Rhodopseudomonas palustris: one gene and its partner. The protein of the gene in region 1 interacts with the protein of each later gene in a pairwise test. Links are inferred from orthologs where the notes say so. Each region holds a gene or a part of one and is shown on either strand. Other genes may lie near its edges. The genes, in order: hflC and ftsH.

The links.
Region 2: the proteins of hflC (region 1) and ftsH interact in binary tests that used the Escherichia coli proteins (3 or more experiments, as listed by UniProt). The link is inferred for Rhodopseudomonas palustris from one-to-one orthologs.

What each region holds. Positions count from the first base shown.
Region 1 is NZ_CP140155.1:2,090,785-2,099,511, reverse strand. What follows is about bases 3,739-6,737. They hold hflC (protease modulator HflC), read left to right. Parts: upstream 3,739-4,765; coding sequence 4,766-5,710; downstream 5,711-6,737. Other genes in these bases: SR870_RS09460 (Do family serine endopeptidase), read left to right, coding at 6,237-6,737; SR870_RS09465 (DUF2065 domain-containing protein), read left to right, coding at 5,842-6,042; hflK (FtsH protease activity modulator HflK), read left to right, coding at 3,739-4,769. Also shown: SR870_RS09505 (tripartite tricarboxylate transporter permease), read left to right, coding at 1-89; SR870_RS09500 (tripartite tricarboxylate transporter substrate-binding protein), read left to right, coding at 206-1,219; SR870_RS09495 (thymidylate synthase), read left to right, coding at 1,374-2,168; SR870_RS09490 (hypothetical protein), read left to right, coding at 2,174-2,587; SR870_RS09485 (hypothetical protein), read left to right, coding at 2,566-2,937; SR870_RS09480 (dihydrofolate reductase), read left to right, coding at 2,934-3,449; more of hflK, read left to right, coding at 3,603-3,738; more of SR870_RS09460, read left to right, coding at 6,738-7,727; SR870_RS09455 (class I SAM-dependent methyltransferase), read left to right, coding at 7,731-8,384; SR870_RS09450 (GNAT family N-acetyltransferase), read right to left, coding at 8,374-8,727.
Region 2 is NZ_CP140155.1:361,295-369,972, forward strand. What follows is about bases 2,740-5,689. They hold ftsH (ATP-dependent zinc metalloprotease FtsH), read left to right. Parts: upstream 2,740-3,231; coding sequence 3,232-5,148; downstream 5,149-5,689. Other genes in these bases: tilS (tRNA lysidine(34) synthetase TilS), read left to right, coding at 2,740-3,021; SR870_RS01660 (Acg family FMN-binding oxidoreductase), read left to right, coding at 5,276-5,689. In the rest of the region: peptidoglycan-associated lipoprotein Pal, read left to right, coding at 269-766; tol-pal system protein YbgF, read left to right, coding at 935-1,927; more of tilS, read left to right, coding at 1,981-2,739; more of SR870_RS01660, read left to right, coding at 5,690-6,373; SR870_RS01665 (AzlC family ABC transporter permease), read left to right, coding at 6,481-7,221; SR870_RS01670 (AzlD domain-containing protein), read left to right, coding at 7,218-7,535; SR870_RS01675 (helix-turn-helix domain-containing protein), read left to right, coding at 7,731-8,405; SR870_RS01680 (FAD-linked oxidase C-terminal domain-containing protein), read left to right, coding at 8,555-8,678. UniProt on the Escherichia coli protein: Acts as a processive, ATP-dependent zinc metallopeptidase for both cytoplasmic and membrane proteins. Plays a role in the quality control of integral membrane proteins.

The DNA of each region.
Region 1 (8,727 bases):
TTGTGGTGGCCGCCGGTCTGCTGGTGCTCGCGGTGCTTCCGTCCCTGCGGCACAAGCGCGACGAGGTTTTCGTCGAGTCCGAGAACTGATCGATTTGCGCTCGGCGCAGGCGCGCCGGGCGTCGTGATTGTCTGATATATTCGATCGGGGCATTCGTTCCCGATCATCTCGATATTGGTAAGGAATTTCTGCCGGAGGCGGGAAAATGCATTGCATTGCGCGGGCGGTCGCGTTCAGGCGCGTCGCCGCTGTCATCGGTCTGGCCCTCGCAGTTTCGGCGTCGCTTTCGGGCGGGCCGGCGGTCGGTCAAACCCCGGCCGGCTATCCGGCACGTCCGCTCACTGTCATCGTTCCGTTCGCCAAGGGTGGCCCGACCGACGTGGTGGCGCGGATCGTGGCAGCCGAGATGTCGAAGACGTTGGGGCAGCCGGTCGCGATCGAGAACGTCGTCGGCGCCGGCGGGACCACCGCGACATTGCGGGCGGCGCGGGCCGAGCCGGACGGCTATACGCTGATCGTCGGCCACATGGGGACCCACGCTGCGGCTGTCGCGCTCTACCCCAATCTCGGATACCGGCCGGATGCCGATTTCGCGCCGGTCGCGCTGTTGTCGCGGATGCCGGTGCTGGTGGTGGCGCGTCGGAAATTCCCGGCGGCGGATTTCGGCGAATTCGTCTCTTACGTGCGAGGCCACACCCATCTGCTCAATATGGCGCATGCGGGGGTGGGGTCGGTGTCCTATGCGTCCTGCACGCTCCTCAATCATCTGCTGGGCATCGATCCTACCGGCGTTCCGTTCAATGGGACGGCGCCGGCGATGGAGGCGCTGGCGGCCGGGCAGGTCGATTATATGTGCGACCAGATCGTCAACGTGGTGGTCCCGCTGCGCGACGGTGCGGTGAGGGCCTATGTCATCGCCAGTCCCCAACGCGATCCTGCTCTGCCGACAGTGCCGACCGCCGCCGAGACCGGCCTGCCGGCTTTCGAGGTCGAGGCCTGGAACGCCCTGTTCGCGCCGAAAGGCACGCCCGATCGGATCGTCGCCATCCTGAACGAGTCGGTGGCGCGGGCGCTGGACCAGCCCGAGGTTCGCGATCCGCTCATCGGCCTCGGCGTCATTGTTCCGCCGCCGGACCAACGCACCCCCGGCGCGCTGCACGCGCGCGTGCAGACCGAGCTGCAGAAATGGGGCCTGGTTCTGAAACGTTCGAGCCATTGAGAAAGCGGTTGACGGCCGCGGCGCGGGCGCGATCAATCCTTGTTGTTTCGACCGGCAGGGGTATTTTCGGCATGGATTCCGTATATCCGCAGCCTTGCGCAGCGGCCGCTTCCGGCGGCTGCCACGCCGGCGCCATTCCGGGCACCGACGACCGATGATCCAGTACCACGACCTGCTCGAGCGCATCCTCAGCGACGGCGCCGAGAAGCACGACCGCACCGGCACCGGCACGCTGTCCGTGTTCGGCCATCAGATGCGGTTCGATCTGGCGGCCGGCTTCCCGATGCTGACCACCAAGCGGCTGCCGCTGAAGGCGATCGTCCACGAACTGCTGTGGTTTCTGCAGGGCGACACCAACATCAAATATCTGCGCGATCACGGCGTCACGATCTGGGACGAATGGGCGGACGCCAACGGCGATCTCGGCCCGGTCTACGGCGCGCAATGGCGGTCCTGGCCGACCGCCGACGGCGGCAGCATCGACCAGATCGCGGGCGTGGTCGACATGATCAAGCGCAACCCGGATTCGCGGCGGCTGATCGTTACCGCGTGGAACCCGGCGGATGTCGAGAAGATGGCGCTGCCGCCATGCCACTGCCTGTTCCAGTTCTACGTCGCGAACGGCAAGCTGTCGTGCCAGTTGTATCAACGTTCCGCCGATGCGTTTCTCGGCGTGCCGTTCAACATTGCGTCCTACGCGCTGCTGACGATGATGGTGGCGCAGGTGACCGGCCTGCAGCCCGGGGATTTCGTTCACACGCTGGGCGACGCGCATCTGTATTCCAACCACCTCGAGCAAGCGCGACTGCAGCTGACCCGCGCGCCGCGCGCGCTGCCGGTGATGACGATCGATCCCGCCGTCACCGACATCTTCGGCTTCCGCTACGAGGACTTCACGCTGCAGGGCTACGACCCGCACCCGCACATCAAGGCGGAGGTGGCGGTGTAGCGGTCATGGTCGAAATCAGCAAAGCCCGGTTGGTCGCTCTGTCCGACGCAAAACTGCACGATGCCAAGCTTCTGCTGGACGCGGGCAGCAGCGGAAACGCCTATTACCTAGCTGGATATGCGATCGAACTGACGCTGAAGGCGATCTTGTCGTCACAATTCAATGCCGATACGCTGCCTGACAGAGTCCTTGTGAGGGATGTGTTCACTCACGATCTTATCAAGCTCGTAAAGCTTTGTCGTCTGGAGGACGAGCTCAAGTCTCGCAGGCAGCTCAACGCCGAATTCGAGGGGTATTGGCAGATTGTGGCGGGTTGGGATGAAGCTAGTCGCTATGGAGACATCGGATCAGACGATGCCTCCAATCTGGTACGAGCTATCGAAGGAGGTATTCTCCCATGGTTGCGCAGCAAGCTGTAGCAGAGGAGTTCGAGACCGCTCGCCACTTGCTCGACCTTCTCGAGCGAGACGGATTTCTGGTCGAGACCGCGATTTGGGCCCTGGACGACGAGGGGCGCGGACGTCTCTACATTGTGCCTCTCGATCGAGGTGGTGACACATTGGACGAGACTATTCGCGTGGCTCAGACGATCGTGGATCATCGCGACGAACTTCCCGGCCGGCACGACTTGCGGTATTCGGTGGTCAAGCGGGACAATCCGATCGTCCAAGCAGTAAAGTCTGTTTCATCGCCCGATGGTCGAGTCCGTGGCGCCTATCGTAACGGCACCTACGTGGACGAAGCTTACGTTCTGCGTCCCGCGGCATGATCCCCATCGTCCTCATCGTCGCGGTCGCCGACAACGGCGTGATCGGGCAGGGCAACGCCATTCCCTGGCGGCTCAAATCCGATCTGCAGCGCTTCAAGCAGCTCACGCTGAACAAGCCGGTGATCATGGGCCGCAAGACCTATCAGTCGATCGGCCGGCCATTGCCGGGTCGAACCAACATCGTGGTGACCCGTGACCCGCATTTCCAGGCGGACGGCGTGGTGGTCGCGACGTCGTTCGATGCCGCGGAGCAGGTCGCTGCCGGCGACGCGCTGCGGCGTTTTGCCACCGAAATCGCGGTGATCGGCGGGGCGGAAATCTACGCGCACTGGCTGCCTTGCGCCTCGCGTATCGAATTGACCGAGGTACACGCCAGCCCGCAAGGCGATACCAGTTTCCCGGCGCTCGATCCGACGCAGTGGGAGGAGCTCGCGCGGACACGCCACGCCGCTGGACCTCAGGACAGCGCCGATGTCTCATATGTGACCTATCGACGCTGCACTGCACGTTAACCTTGAGCGCGGCGCGATCCACATTGACAAAATTGCGTCAGGGCTTAGCTCGCGACATGTGACGACGCGCGTTGTGCCTGCCGGGCCTGTCCCCTATAAAGCCGTGCACGAATTGGGGTCCGCACGTTCGCCGGACCGCTGAGGAGACTATTGATGCCGTGGAAGAATCAAGGCGGAGGACCCTGGGGTTCTGGCCCGAAGGGTCCTTGGGGCTCCGGACCGCAACCATCGGGACCGCGGCCGCCTGACCTGGAAGATCTGCTCCGTCGCGGCCAGGACCGGCTGCAGCAATTGCTTCCCGGCGGTTATTTCAGCAGTCTCGGCATCGCCATCGCGGTGCTCGGCGCCTTGACGATCTGGGGCCTGTCCGGCTTCTTCCGGGTGCAGTCCGAAGAGCTCGGCGTCGTGCTGCGCTTCGGCAAGCACGTCCGCACCGTGCAGCCCGGTCTGAATTATCATCTGCCGTATCCGATCGAGACCGTGTTGCTGCCGAAGGCGCTGCGCGTGTCGACGATCAGCATCGGCATGACGCTGATCAACGATCCGGCCCGGCGCGGCACGACGGCACGCGACGTGCCCGAGGAAAGCCTGATGCTGACCGGCGACGAGAACATCGTCGACGTCGATTTCGCCGTGTTGTGGCGAATCAAGCCCGACGGTGTCGGCAACTTCCTGTTCAACATCCAGAACCCGGAAGGCACCGTGAAGGCGGTCGCCGAAAGCGCGATGCGCGAAGTGATCGGCCGCTCCAACATCCAGCCGATCCTGACCGGCGCCCGGACCACGATCGAGAGCGGCGTGCAGGAACTGATGCAGAAGACGCTCGACGGCTACGGCGCCGGCGTTCTGGTGCAGCAGGTGCAGATGCAGAAGGTGGATCCGCCGCAGCAGGTCATCGACGCGTTCCGCGACGTCCAGGCTGCGCGCGCCGACCTCGAGCGTCTGCAGAACGAAGCGCAGACTTACGCCAACCGCGTCATCCCCGACGCCAGAGGTCGCGGCGCGCAGATCATCCAGGCGGCCGAGGGCTACAAAGGCCAGGCGGTTGCCGAGGCCAAGGGCCAGAGCGCGCGCTTCCTCGACGTCTATGAAGAATACAGGAAGGCTCCCGACGTGACCCGTCAGCGGATCTATCTCGAAACCATGGAGCGCGTGCTCGGCCCTGCCGAGAAGCTGGTTTACGATTCGGGGTCGGGCCCCGGGGGAGGCCAGGGCATCGTGCCGTATCTGCCGCTGAGTGAGCTGAGCCCGCGCCGCACGGCGCCGGCCACACCGACGCCGCCGCAGAACCAGCAGACCCAGGGCGGAGGCAACCGATGAAGGCCGGAATCGCAGGTATCGTTGCCCTGATCGTCCTGCTCGTGGCGATCATCGTCGGCTGGTCGTCGTTGTTCACCGTCCGCCAGACCGAGCAGGTGTTGCTGGTCCGGCTCGGCGAGCCGGTGCGAGTCGTCACTGAACCGGGGCTTCACTTCAAGGCGCCGTTCATCGACACCGTGATCAGCATCGACAAGCGGATTCTCGACCTCGAAAATCCGTCGCAGGAAGTGATCGCTTCGGATCAGAAGCGGCTCGTGGTCGATGCGTTCGCCCGCTACCGCATCAAAAACGCGTTGCGCTTCTACCAGAGCATCGGGTCGATCCCGGCCGCAAACATCCAGCTGACCACGCTGTTGAACGCGGCATTGCGTCGTGTGCTCGGCGAGGTCACCTTCATTCAGGTGGTGCGCGACGAGCGCGAGGGCCTGATGCAGCGGATTCGGGCCCAGCTCGACCGCGAGGCGGATGGCTACGGCATCGAGGTCATCGATGTCCGCATCCGCCGCGCCGATCTGCCGGATCAGAACAGCCAGGCGGTGTATCAGCGGATGCAGACGGAACGTCAGCGCGAGGCGGCCGAGTTCCGCGCCCAGGGCGGACAGAAGGCGCAGGAGATCCGCTCCAAGGCCGACCGTGAGGCCACGGTGATCGTGGCCGAGGCGAATTCGCAGGCTGAAGAAATCCGCGGTTCCGGCGACGCCGAGCGCAACCGTCTGTTCGCGGCTGCTTACGGCAAGGACCCGGAGTTCTTCTCGTTCTATCGGTCGATGACGGCCTACGATCAGTCGCTGAAGAGCTCGGACACCCGCTTCCTGCTGCGGCCCGATTCGGAGTTCTTCCGCTTCTTCGCCAATTCGTCCGGCAGGCCCGCGACACGGCCGGCGACTGCGGCGCCGGGTGCGGCGCAGGCTGCGCCGGAACCGGCTGCCGCGCCACGCTAGCGTTTCCGGTTCTGATTTCATCAGACACGGAATTGCTCTAGAACAGCGCCGAAATCAGAAGCGCAGGCCGCGGCCTGCGCTTCGTCGATAATGGCTGTCGGGCGAGATTCCCGGCCGGGGGATACAGTCGCATGGGGTCTTTCGCGTTCGCCGACCTCCTGATCGGGGTGGGTGTGTTGTTCGTTTTGGAAGGCCTGATCTTCGCCGCGAGCCCGAGCTGGATGCGTCGCGCCATGAAAAGCGCGTTGGCGACTCCCGACAACGTGCTGCGCGTGGTCGGCATCGTCTCGGCCGTGCTCGGCCTGATCCTGATCTGGGTGGTCCGCCGCTGACCTCGCGGAGGCGCGCGATCGGACAGTTTTCAACGGCATCGTGAGCAGGGACGTCCGTTTTTCGCCGCAATCGGTGTTGCGGATGGGGTAGTTTCGAACGATTCCGATGCTTGCCCCGGTTCCCGGATCGGACGCAGAGTTTTCAAGCGGCAGCGCCCAAGGCGCCCGGCCTCGATGCAGGAGACGCCCCCATCATGCCCGTTGCGATCACCGCCTTGAGCTTCCGGATCAGGCCTTTGCTGGCGGCGCTGTGCCTCGGCGCCGCCGCCTTGACCGCGGCCCCGGCGCAGGCCCGCGGCCCCGAGGGCATCGCGGACGTCGCCGAGAAGGTCATCGACGCCGTGGTCAACATCTCGACCACCCAGACGGTCGAGGCCAAGAGCGCGCCCAGCGAGGGCAACAGCGCCAAGCCGAATCTGCCGCCGGGCTCGCCGTTCGAGGAGTTCTTCGAGGACTTCTTCAAGAACCGCCGCGGCGAGAAGGGCGGCGGCCCGCGCAAGACCAACTCGCTCGGCTCGGGTTTCATCGTCGACACCGCAGGCATTGCCGTGACCAACAATCACGTCATCGCCGACGCCGACGAGATCAACCTGATCATGAACGACGGCACCAAGATCAAGGCCGAGCTGGTCGGCGTGGACAAGAAGACGGATCTCGCGGTGCTGAAGTTCAAGCCGCCGGCCAACAAGCCGCTGGTGGCGGTGAAGTTCGGCGACAGTGACAAGCTGCGGCTCGGCGAATGGGTGGTGGCGATCGGCAATCCGTTCTCGCTCGGCGGCACGGTCACCGCCGGCATCGTCTCGGCGCGCAATCGCGACATCAATTCCGGGCCGTATGACAGCTACATCCAGACCGACGCGGCGATCAATCGCGGCAATTCCGGCGGCCCGCTGTTCAACCTCGACGGCGAAGTCATCGGCGTCAACACGCTGATCATCTCGCCGTCCGGCGGCTCGATCGGCATCGGCTTCGCGGTGCCGTCGAAGACCGTGGTCGGCGTCGTCGATCAGCTTCGGCAGTTCGGCGAACTGCGCCGCGGCTGGCTCGGCGTGCGCATCCAGCAGGTCACCGACGAGATCGCCGAGAGCCTCAACATCAAGCCGGCGCGTGGCGCGCTGGTCGCCGGCATCGACGACAAGGGCCCGGCCAAGCCCGCCGGCATCGAGCCCGGCGACGTCGTCGTCAAGTTCGACGGCAAGGACGTCAAGGAGCCGAAGGATCTGTCGCGCGTGGTCGCCGACACCGCGGTCGGCAAGACCGTCGACGTGGTGATCATCCGCAAGGGCAAGGAAGAGACCAAGCAGGTCACGCTCGGCCGCCTCGACGATGGCGCCAAGCCACAGCCGGCCTCGGCCAAGTCACAACCCGAACCGGAAAAGCCGGTGACGCAGAAGGCGCTCGGGCTCGACCTCGCCGCGCTGTCGAAGGACCTGCGCGGCCGCTACAAGATCAAGGACAGCGTCAAGGGCGTGGTCGTGGTCGGGGTCGACAACGGCTCCGACGCCGCGGAGAAGCGGCTGTCGGCCGGCGACGTGATCGTCGAGGTCGCGCAGGAGGCGGTCACCAGCGCCGCCGATATCAAGAAGCGGGTCGACCAGGTCAAGAAGGACGGCAAGAAGTCGGTATTGCTTTTGGTCTCGAACGGAGCCGGCGAACTGCGCTTCGTGGCGCTCAGCCTGCAATAGACGATGGCCGCGGCCGGCCGATCCGCGCTCGCCATCGACTTCGTCGGCGGCGCGGTCGGCTACAAACTGCGCTCCGGCGCCGCCCGCAGCCACGCGCTGCTGAAGGCGACCGGCGTATCCGCGAGCCGCCCGCTACACGTCATCGACGCCACCGCGGGACTCGGCCGCGATTCCTTCCTGCTCGCCTCGATGGGCGCGACGGTGACGCTGATCGAACGCTCGCCGCAGGTTCACGCGCTGCTGGCGCAGGCGCTCGCGACGGCGGGCGCCGAGAGTGAGGAGATCGCCGCGGTCGTGGCGCGGATGAATCTGATCCAGGGCGACGCCCGCGATCTGCTTCCGACCCTGCAGGCGGATGTCGTGACCGTCGATCCGATGCATCCGGAGCGGACCAAGACGGCATTGGTCAAGCAGGAGATGCGGCTGCTGCGCGATCTGGTCGGCGCCGATCCCGACGTTTGCGAATTGATGCAGGCGGCGCTGTCGGCGCGCTGCGGCCGGGTCGTGCTGAAATGGCCGTTGCGTGCCGAGCCGCTCGCGGGCGTGCGCAAGCCGTCCTACCAGATCGCCGGCAAGACGGTGCGCTACGACGTGTTCGTGCAACCGCGCGCTGCGGCAGAGGACGCGCCGGGCGGCGACGTCGCGCTCAATCCTTGAGCGGCTTTTCCAGATAGATCTGCGTCGGCACGAAGCCGACGCGGGCCAGCACGCCCTTCATCGGCTCGTTGGTGGCGCGGGTGCGGAACACCACATGATCCAGCTTCTGCGCCTTGCACCAGTCGAACACCGAATTCATCAGCAGGTTCGATAGCCCGGAGCCGCGCTGCGACGGGTCGATATAGATGCTGTGATAGTCGCCGTAAGGCTGCTTGGTGATGAAGTTGCGGCGGATGCTGACATAGGACCAGCCGACGATCTCGCCGTCGCGTTCGGCGACGAAGGTCGCGGCTTCCTTGTCGCCGAACAGCTTCTCCAGCTTCTTCACATAGAAGCCGACGTC
Region 2 (8,678 bases), 1.7 Mb from region 1 along the record:
TGCCGGTCCGGCGCGGAAGGGGCCGGCCGGTGCGGGATGTAAGTCGGTCCAGTGATGCGCCGAGCTGTCGCGCGCTCCCGATCTGCGGACGCCGCCCTTCACCGTCACGCCACATTTACACCCCATTAACCATTGCGATTGCTTTTCGCCGATCGGGGGCTTTTGATCGGAGCCGGCAAGGTCTCGTCAAGGTTGACGGAACGTTCGCTTAACCATCGCCCTGTAGACCGGATGACAGTCCGAATATCGCGAGCGTGGAGGCTCCGGAATGAAACATCAGAAGCGAATCCTCCAGGGATTGAAGCTGGCCGCGGTGCTCGCGGTGGCCCTGTCGATGGGGGCTTGCGCCAATAACAAGACCGGTCTCGGTGCCGACGGCGCGATGGCCAACGCGGCGACCCCGGGCAGCCAGCAGGATTTCGTGGTCAATGTCGGCGATCGCGTGTTCTTCGAAAGCGATCAGACCGAACTGTCGCCGCAGGCGGTGGCAACGCTCGAAAAGCAGGCGCAGTGGCTGCAGAGCTACAACCGTTACTCGTTCACCATCGAGGGCCATGCCGACGAGCGTGGCACCCGCGAATACAACATCGCGCTGGGCGCGCGCCGTGCGCAGTCGGTCCGCAACTATCTCGCCTCGCGGGGGATCGATCCGTCGCGCATGCGGACCATCTCCTACGGCAAGGAACGTCCGGTCGCGGTCTGCAACGACATCTCGTGCTGGTCGCAGAATCGCCGCGCGGTCACCGTGCTGAACGCCGGCGCCTGAACGCGCTCCGGTTCGATGTGAGGGAGCGGCGCCTTCGGGCGCCGTTGCTGTTTGGATCCCTTGGCCGGCTGCGACCGTCGGCCATCGCTCCAGTCACATTTTTGGCGTAGTCCGGCGATCAATCCGGCGCTACTAATCTGGCGCGCCATCCCCAACCGTCGGGCCCCCATGTCGAGCATTCCTGCCCTCTCTGCGCGCAGCCTCGCGATCGTCGCGATGCTCGCTTTCGCCGCTCCCGCGCTGGCCCAGCAATATGGCGGCGAGGTCGACCCGGAAATCCGCGTCCAGCAGCTCGAGGAGCGGCTGCGAACGCTGACCGGGCAGAACGAGGAACTGCAATACCGCAACCGTCGGCTCGAAGAGCAGGTCCGGCAATTGCAGGGCAACGCCGGCGCGCAGCCGGGCGGGCCGGGCAACGTCGCCCCTCCGGCGGCCGCCGCGCAGCAACCGCCGGTCTACGGCCAGCCGCCGCAGCAGGCGCCGGTCTATGGTCAGCAGCCGCAGGCGCCGATCGTGCAGGACCAGGCGGTGGCGCCTCCGGCGACAGGCCGCCGCCGTGGCGATGCGTTCGATCCGAGCCAGAATCCGGCGGCGCCCGGCGTCCCGCGTGCGCTCGGTGGCGGACAATTGCCGATCCCGGCCGAGCAGGGTGGGGTGGCGGGCGCGCCGCTCGACCTGTCGAACAATCCCGGCGGTCGCTATCCCGACGCCGGCGCGCCGCCGCAGCAGGCGCCGCGCGCGACGGGCGGGGCGGGATTGACCACGCTGCCGCCGTCGGCCAGCCCACGCGACGAGTTCGATCTCGGCATCGGCTACATGCAGCGCCGCGACTACGCGCTCGCCGAGGAGACGATGCGCAACTTCGCGAGCAAATATCCCAACGACGCGCTGACGCCGGATTCGCAATACTGGCTGGGCGAGAGCTTCTTCCAGCGCCAGATGTATCGCGACGCGGCGGAAGCCTTCCTTGCGGTCACCAGCAAATACGAGAAGTCGGCGAAGGCGCCCGATGCGCTGCTGCGGCTCGGCCAGTCGCTGTCGGCGCTGAAGGAAAAGGAAGCCGCCTGCGCCGCGCTGGGCGAGATCGGCCGCAAATATCCGAAGGCGTCGGCCGGCGTGAAGAAGGCAGTCGACGCCGAGCAGAAGAAGCTCAAGTGCTAGGCTGACGAGAGCCCCGGCCGAGCCGGTGCCAATCGCCAGGGATCGAGCCGCTGATGTCCGGCAATGACGAAGCGCCGATTTCGGCGCGCGAGGCTTCTGATCTGTTCGCCGACTGGAAGGCGGTCCCCGCGATCGTGCTCGCGGTGTCCGGCGGTCCGGATTCGCTGGCGCTGATGTGGCTCGCCGCGCGCTGGCGCAAGGCGCGTAAGCGCGGGCCCGCGCTGTTCGTCGTCACCATCGACCACGGCCTGCGGCCGGAAGCGGCCCGCGAGGCGCGGTCGGTCAAGCAGCTCGCCCGCAAGCTCGATCTGCCGCACCGGACGCTGCGCTGGACCGGCGACAAGCCGAACACGGGATTGCCGGCGGCCGCGCGCGCGGCGCGCTATCGGCTGCTGGCCAAGGTGGCGAAGGCGGTCGGCGCCGCGCATATCATGACCGCGCACACCCGCGACGATCAGGCCGAGACCGTGCTGATGCGGCTGTCCCGCGGCAGCGGCATCGCCGGCCTGGCCGCGATGCCGCGCGAGACGGTGCGCGACGGTGCGGTGCTGGTCCGTCCGTTGCTGGACGTGCCGAAACGGCGCCTCGTTGCGACGCTCGACAGGGCGAAGATCGGATTTGCGATCGACCCGAGCAATGCCGATCCCCGGTTCACCCGCCCCCGTCTGCGCGAACTGATGCCGCTGCTGGCCGCCGAGGGATGCGATTCGCGCAATCTGGCGCGGCTGGCCGCCCGCGCCGCCCGCGCCGAGGCCGCGCTGGAGCTGCTGGTCGATGGCGCGGAGCGGTTCCTGGCGATGCGCAGCGCGGATCACCCGCCGCAGAGCTTCGACGCCTCGGTATTTTACGCACTCGCCGCGGAAATCCGGATTCGGTTGTTGCTACGTGCGATCGGCCGCGCCGGCCGGGAAGGCCGGCCTGAACTCGGCAAGGTCGAGGCATTGGCCGCTGCGCTTCAATCGGCCGCCGCCAGGCCGGCCCCGAAACCGGGGCAAATCAAGCTGAAACAAACGCTTGCCGGGGCCGTAATCACTTTGACACCAGTTTGCCTGAAGTTTGCCGCAGCGCCGATGCGGCGGCGGAAGACGGGCTGACCCGCTCGCATCCGCGTTCCGACGGCTCCGACAGCGGCCGAACTCTCCGTGATTTGAGCCTTCGGAAGGCCGAAATGCGCTAAATAGTCCTGAACGGTTCTCTTGGCAGGCGGCCGTGTGACACCTAGATTGTGGATTGGCCGGTCCGAGGACAGTCTCGCGGCACCCGGGCTAAAGGATCGCGATCCGCGCGACCGATAAGGAAGATCGATGAACGCCAATCTGCGGAATTTCGCCCTCTGGGTCATTATCGTCTTGCTGCTTTTGGCGCTGTTTACGCTCTTCCAGAATCCCGGCCAGCGCACTGCATCGCAGGATATCTCGTTCTCGCAGCTACTCAGCGAGGTCGATCAGAATCACGTTCGCGACGTGGTGATCCAGGGCCAGGAAATTCACGGCACCTTCACCAACGGCTCGAGCTTCCAGACCTACGCGCCGAACGATCCGTCGCTCGTCACGCGCCTGTACAACGGCAAGGTCGCGATCACCGCGAAGCCGCCGGGCGACAACGTGCCGTGGTTCGTGTCGCTGCTCGTCTCCTGGCTGCCGTTCATCGCGCTGATCGGCGTGTGGATCTTCCTGTCGCGGCAGATGCAGGGCGGCGCCGGCAAGGCGATGGGCTTCGGCAAGTCGCGCGCGAAAATGCTCACGGAGGCCCACGGCCGCGTGACGTTCGAAGACGTCGCCGGCGTCGACGAAGCCAAGCAGGACCTACAGGAGATCGTCGAGTTTCTGCGCGATCCCGGAAAATTCCAGCGCCTCGGCGGACGAATCCCGCGCGGCGTGCTGCTGGTCGGTCCGCCCGGTACGGGTAAGACGCTGATCGCGCGTGCGGTCGCCGGCGAAGCCAACGTGCCGTTCTTCACGATCTCGGGTTCGGACTTCGTCGAAATGTTCGTCGGCGTCGGCGCCTCCCGCGTCCGTGACATGTTCGAGCAGGCCAAGAAGAACGCGCCCTGCATCATCTTCATCGACGAAATCGACGCCGTCGGCCGTCATCGTGGCGCCGGCCTCGGCGGCGGCAATGACGAGCGCGAGCAGACCCTGAACCAGTTGCTGGTCGAGATGGACGGCTTTGAGGCCAACGAAGGCGTGATCCTGATCGCGGCCACCAACCGGCCCGACGTGCTCGATCCCGCGCTGCTGCGTCCCGGCCGCTTCGACCGTCAGGTCGTGGTGCCCAATCCGGACGTGGTCGGCCGCGAGCAGATCCTCAAGGTGCATGTCCGCAAGGTGCCGCTGGCGCCGGATATCAACCTCAAGACCATCGCGCGCGGCACCCCGGGTTTCTCCGGCGCCGACCTGATGAACCTCGTCAACGAAGCGGCCTTGATGGCGGCCCGGCGCAACAAGCGCATGGTGACGCAAGCCGAGTTCGAGGACGCCAAGGACAAGGTGATGATGGGCGCCGAGCGCAAGTCGCTGGTGATGACCGAGGAAGAGAAGATGCTGACGGCCTATCACGAGGGCGGTCACGCCATCGTCGGCCTCAACGTCATCGCCACCGACCCGATCCACAAGGCCACCATCATTCCGCGCGGCCGTGCGCTCGGCATGGTGATGCAGCTTCCGGAACGCGACAAGCTGTCGATGTCGCTGGAGCAGATGACCTCGCGCCTCGCCATCATGATGGGCGGCCGTGTCGCCGAAGAGCTGGTGTTTGGCCGTCAGAAGGTGACCTCCGGCGCGTCGTCCGACATCGAGCAGGCGACCCGCCTGGCCCGGATGATGGTCACGCGCTGGGGCCTGTCGGAAGAACTCGGGACCGTGTCCTACGGCGAGAACCAGGACGAGGTGTTCCTCGGCATGTCGGTGTCGCGCACTCAGAATGCGTCGGAAGCGACGGTCCAGAAGATCGACGCCGAGATCAAGCGGCTGGTGGAAGAGGGCTACAACGAGGCGACCCGCATTCTCACCGAGAAGCGCGCCGACCTCGAAGCGCTCGCCAAGGGCCTGTTGGAGTTCGAAACGCTGACCGGCGACGAGATCACCGATCTCATCAACGGCAAGAAGCCGAACCGCGAGTCGGTGCTGGAGCCCTCGGGCCCGCGCACCTCCGCGGTGCCGCCCGCCGGCAAGCCGCGTCCGCGGCCCGATCCGGGCCTGGAGCCGCAGCCGCAGGCGTAATCGCCGGGCGACTGGTCGAGTTGAAACGCGGCCCTGACGGGCCGCGTTTTCGTATCGACGTGTTGACAAAGGACAATTCCGCCCGGATAGGGCTGTGCTGTTGTGCAGACCCAGCGCGGAGCACGCGATGAACCGCCGGTCGATCGTGATAGGGGGCGCTGCAACTGTTGCAGCCGCTGCCACTGGCGCCGTGCTGTGGTCGAGGCAGGGCGTCGGTCAATGGCGCGAGGCCGCAGCCGGGATTCGGCGGCCGCTGAACGTGGACCTCTCCGGCTCGGCTGCGCTTTCCGAACTGGTGCGCTGCGCCACGCTCGCGGCGAGCAGCCACAACACCCAGCCGTGGCGCTTCGTACTCGGCGACTCCGCGCTCGCCATCGTTCCGGATTTTTCCCGTCGCTGTCCGGTGGTTGATCCGGACGACCATCATCTGTTCGCCAGCCTCGGCGCCGCCACCGAGAACATCGTGCAGGCAGCGCCGGTGTTCGGTCTGTCCGCGACCGTGCGGCCTGTCGACGAAGACGGACGGGTGAGGATCGATCTCCCGCGGGGTGCCTCCGCGCCCTCAGTATTGGCGGCAGCGATCGTCGGACGCCAATGCAGCCGCGGCCTGTACGACGGGCGTAATATCGCCCCGGCCGATCTGGATTTGCTCGCCGCGGCCGGGCGTGGCGACGGCGTCGATATCGTGCTGTTGACCGAGCGTCCGGCGATCAATGCCGTTGCTTCGCTGATAATTGCCGGCAACACGGCACAATTCGCCGATCCGACGTTCCTTGCCGAACTGAAGCACTGGCTTCGCTTCGGCTATGCCGACGCGGTCGCGACCGGCGACGGGCTGTTTTCCCTGACGTCAGGCAATCCGGCGTTGCCTGCGCCGGTCGGTCGCGCGCTGTTCGACTATATCGTTTCGGCGGCATCCGAGAACGCCAAATGTCGCGCTCAGATCGCCAGTTCGGCAGGCCTTGCGGTGTTTGTCTCGGAGCGCGACGATCGCCGGCATTGGCTCTCGGCCGGACGCGCCTACCAGCGCTTCGCGCTGCGCGCCACTGCGCTTGGTATCAAGCAGGCGTTCCTGAACCAGGCTGTCGAAGTGCTGCCGCAGCGCCGGCACCTGGCCGAACTTCTCGGTCTCGGCGCGCGACGTCCGGATTTCGTCGTGCGCTTCGGCTACGGAGCCGATATGCCCTGGTCGCTGCGGCGACCCGTTGCCGAGGTAATTGCGTAGCGTGTAGCGCTTGCCGACCGTCGCGCAACCGCATAGCCCCATGAGGGCCGATGACTTGACGTGGACGCGCGCAGCCATCAGGCAGGGCTCGCAAGGCGGACCCCATCATGACGACTCATCTTCCCAAGGCGCCGGCCTATTGGTCGCGTGACGCGATCTGGCCCGGCATCGTCGCGATCGGGCCGATGCTGCCGGGCACGCTGGCATTCGGCATGGCGTTCGGCGCGCTGTGCGCGCAGAAGAACTTCACGCTGGCCGAAGTCGAAGTGATGATGGCGACGGTCTATGGAGGGCTGTCGCAGTTCGTCGCCGTGCAGTCCTGGCCGGCGACGCTGACGCCGTCGACCATCGCGACGCTGGCGCTGCTGACCACGACCGTCAACATCCGCTTCTTCCTGATGACCGCATCGATGCGGCCGTGGTTCGGTACGCTGCCGGCGTGGCAGGCCTATCCGGCGATGCTGCTGGTGACCGACGGCGGCTGGCTCGCCGCGATGCGCTATCGCGAGCACGGCGGCGCGAACGCCTGGTTCTACGTCGCCGGCGGCATCGTTCTGTATTTCGTCTGGCTGGTCTCCGCGATACCCGGCTATCTGCTCGCCGAACAATTGTCCGATCCGAAGAAGTTCGGGGTCGATCTGGCGATGCCGGCGTTCTTCGCCGCGATGCTGGTGCCGGCCTGGAAGGGACCTCGACGAGCGATCCCTTGGGCGGTCTCCGGTGTGGTCGCGCTGACCGTGCACTGGCTGATTCCGGGCTACTGGTTCATCATCGCCGGCGCGCTCTGCGGTGCGCTGAGCGCCGGTCTGATGGACGAGCCGCCGCCACGGCCCGAGCGGGCGGCATGAGCGAGTTCTTGCGCAGCGACGTGATGATGGCGTTCGCCGTGATGACTGCGGTCACGGTCGCTTCGCGGCTCGGCGGCTTCTGGCTGATGCGCTATGTCGACGTCACGCCGCGGGTGAGGCGGATGCTCGACGCGCTGCCCGGGTCGATCATCGTCGCCGCGGCGCTGCCGGTCGCGGTCAATGGCGGACCCATCGTGATGTTTGCACTCGCCGCGGCGATGGCGGTCAGCATCATCCGCCGCAACGACTTCATCGCGGTGATTACCGGTATGACCGTAGCGGCACTGGCAAGAGCGCTCGGCTTCGGCGGGTAGTTGCGGTCTCGCTGTTCACTTCATTGCGCAAAGCGCTCGGCTGTAAGGGCTTGCCTTCGTCTCTGAATAGGTGTTCACTTTTTTCACTGATTTGGGGCCGGCGGTTTCGCCGTGCCTTTGCCCCAAGATCTTGATGAGCGACCACTTTCCGATCCCGTCCGGAATCGGAACGCTCGATCCCGAGACGAGAGCGCCATGGTTTATCGGCGGACCAATCAGGTCGTGAAGCGGCTGGCTGCACGTCGCAGCGCCATTCTTGCTGCCGCGCGCGAGACCGCAGTCGAAGGCGGGATGGCGGCGGTTCAGATCGCGCCTGTCGCGAACCGCGCCAGCGTCGCGGCTGGAACCGTTTACCGGTACTTCCCCTCCAAGGCCGATTTGATTTCCGAACTGATCGCGGACGTGTCCCGCGACGAACTCGCAGCGATCCGCCGCGCCGCAGACGCTGCACCCGGTCCGTCCTCGGCGCTTGCCGCCGCGGTGACGACGGTCGCGGTGCATGTGCTGTCGCATCGCAAGCTCGCCTGGGGGATTCTCGCCGAGCCGGTCGATGTCGACGTCTCTGCGTCGCGGCTCGCCAGTCGGCAAGAGATCGCGGGCGAGATCGAATCCCGGATCAGCGCCGCGGTGCGCGCGGGCCATCTGCCGGCGCAGGACACGGCGCTCGCCGCGACTGCTCTGCTTGGTGCGGTGCATGAATCGCTGGTCGGGCCGCTGGCGCCCGACAATCTCGATGACCCGGCCAAATTGCGCGATGCGGTGCAAACCGTGACGCTGCTGGCGCTCCGCGCCGTCGGTGTGATGGATGCCCGAGCCCGCGGACTCGTGGTGCAGGCGGTGGTGCCGTCGCGCACGCTGGTCGGCGCCTGAGACTTTCCGACGCCCGAATCCGTTTGCCGAATGGAATTGCTCTCAGTAAGGGTTGAGAGCGTATCCCGAACCCAGAACCGTTGTTCCGCAGTTGCGGGATACGCGCCAGCCACGCCCGATCTCGGCGGGCCGCGCAGGAGTATCTCGCCATGACGATTCTGATGCCGGAGCCGGACCAGGCCGTGCTGGCGCGCCGCGACGAGATCGTCGCGAGCCTGCGCAGGATCGTGCCGGGCGAGGGCGTGATCTCCAGCGCAGCCGAGATGAAGCCCT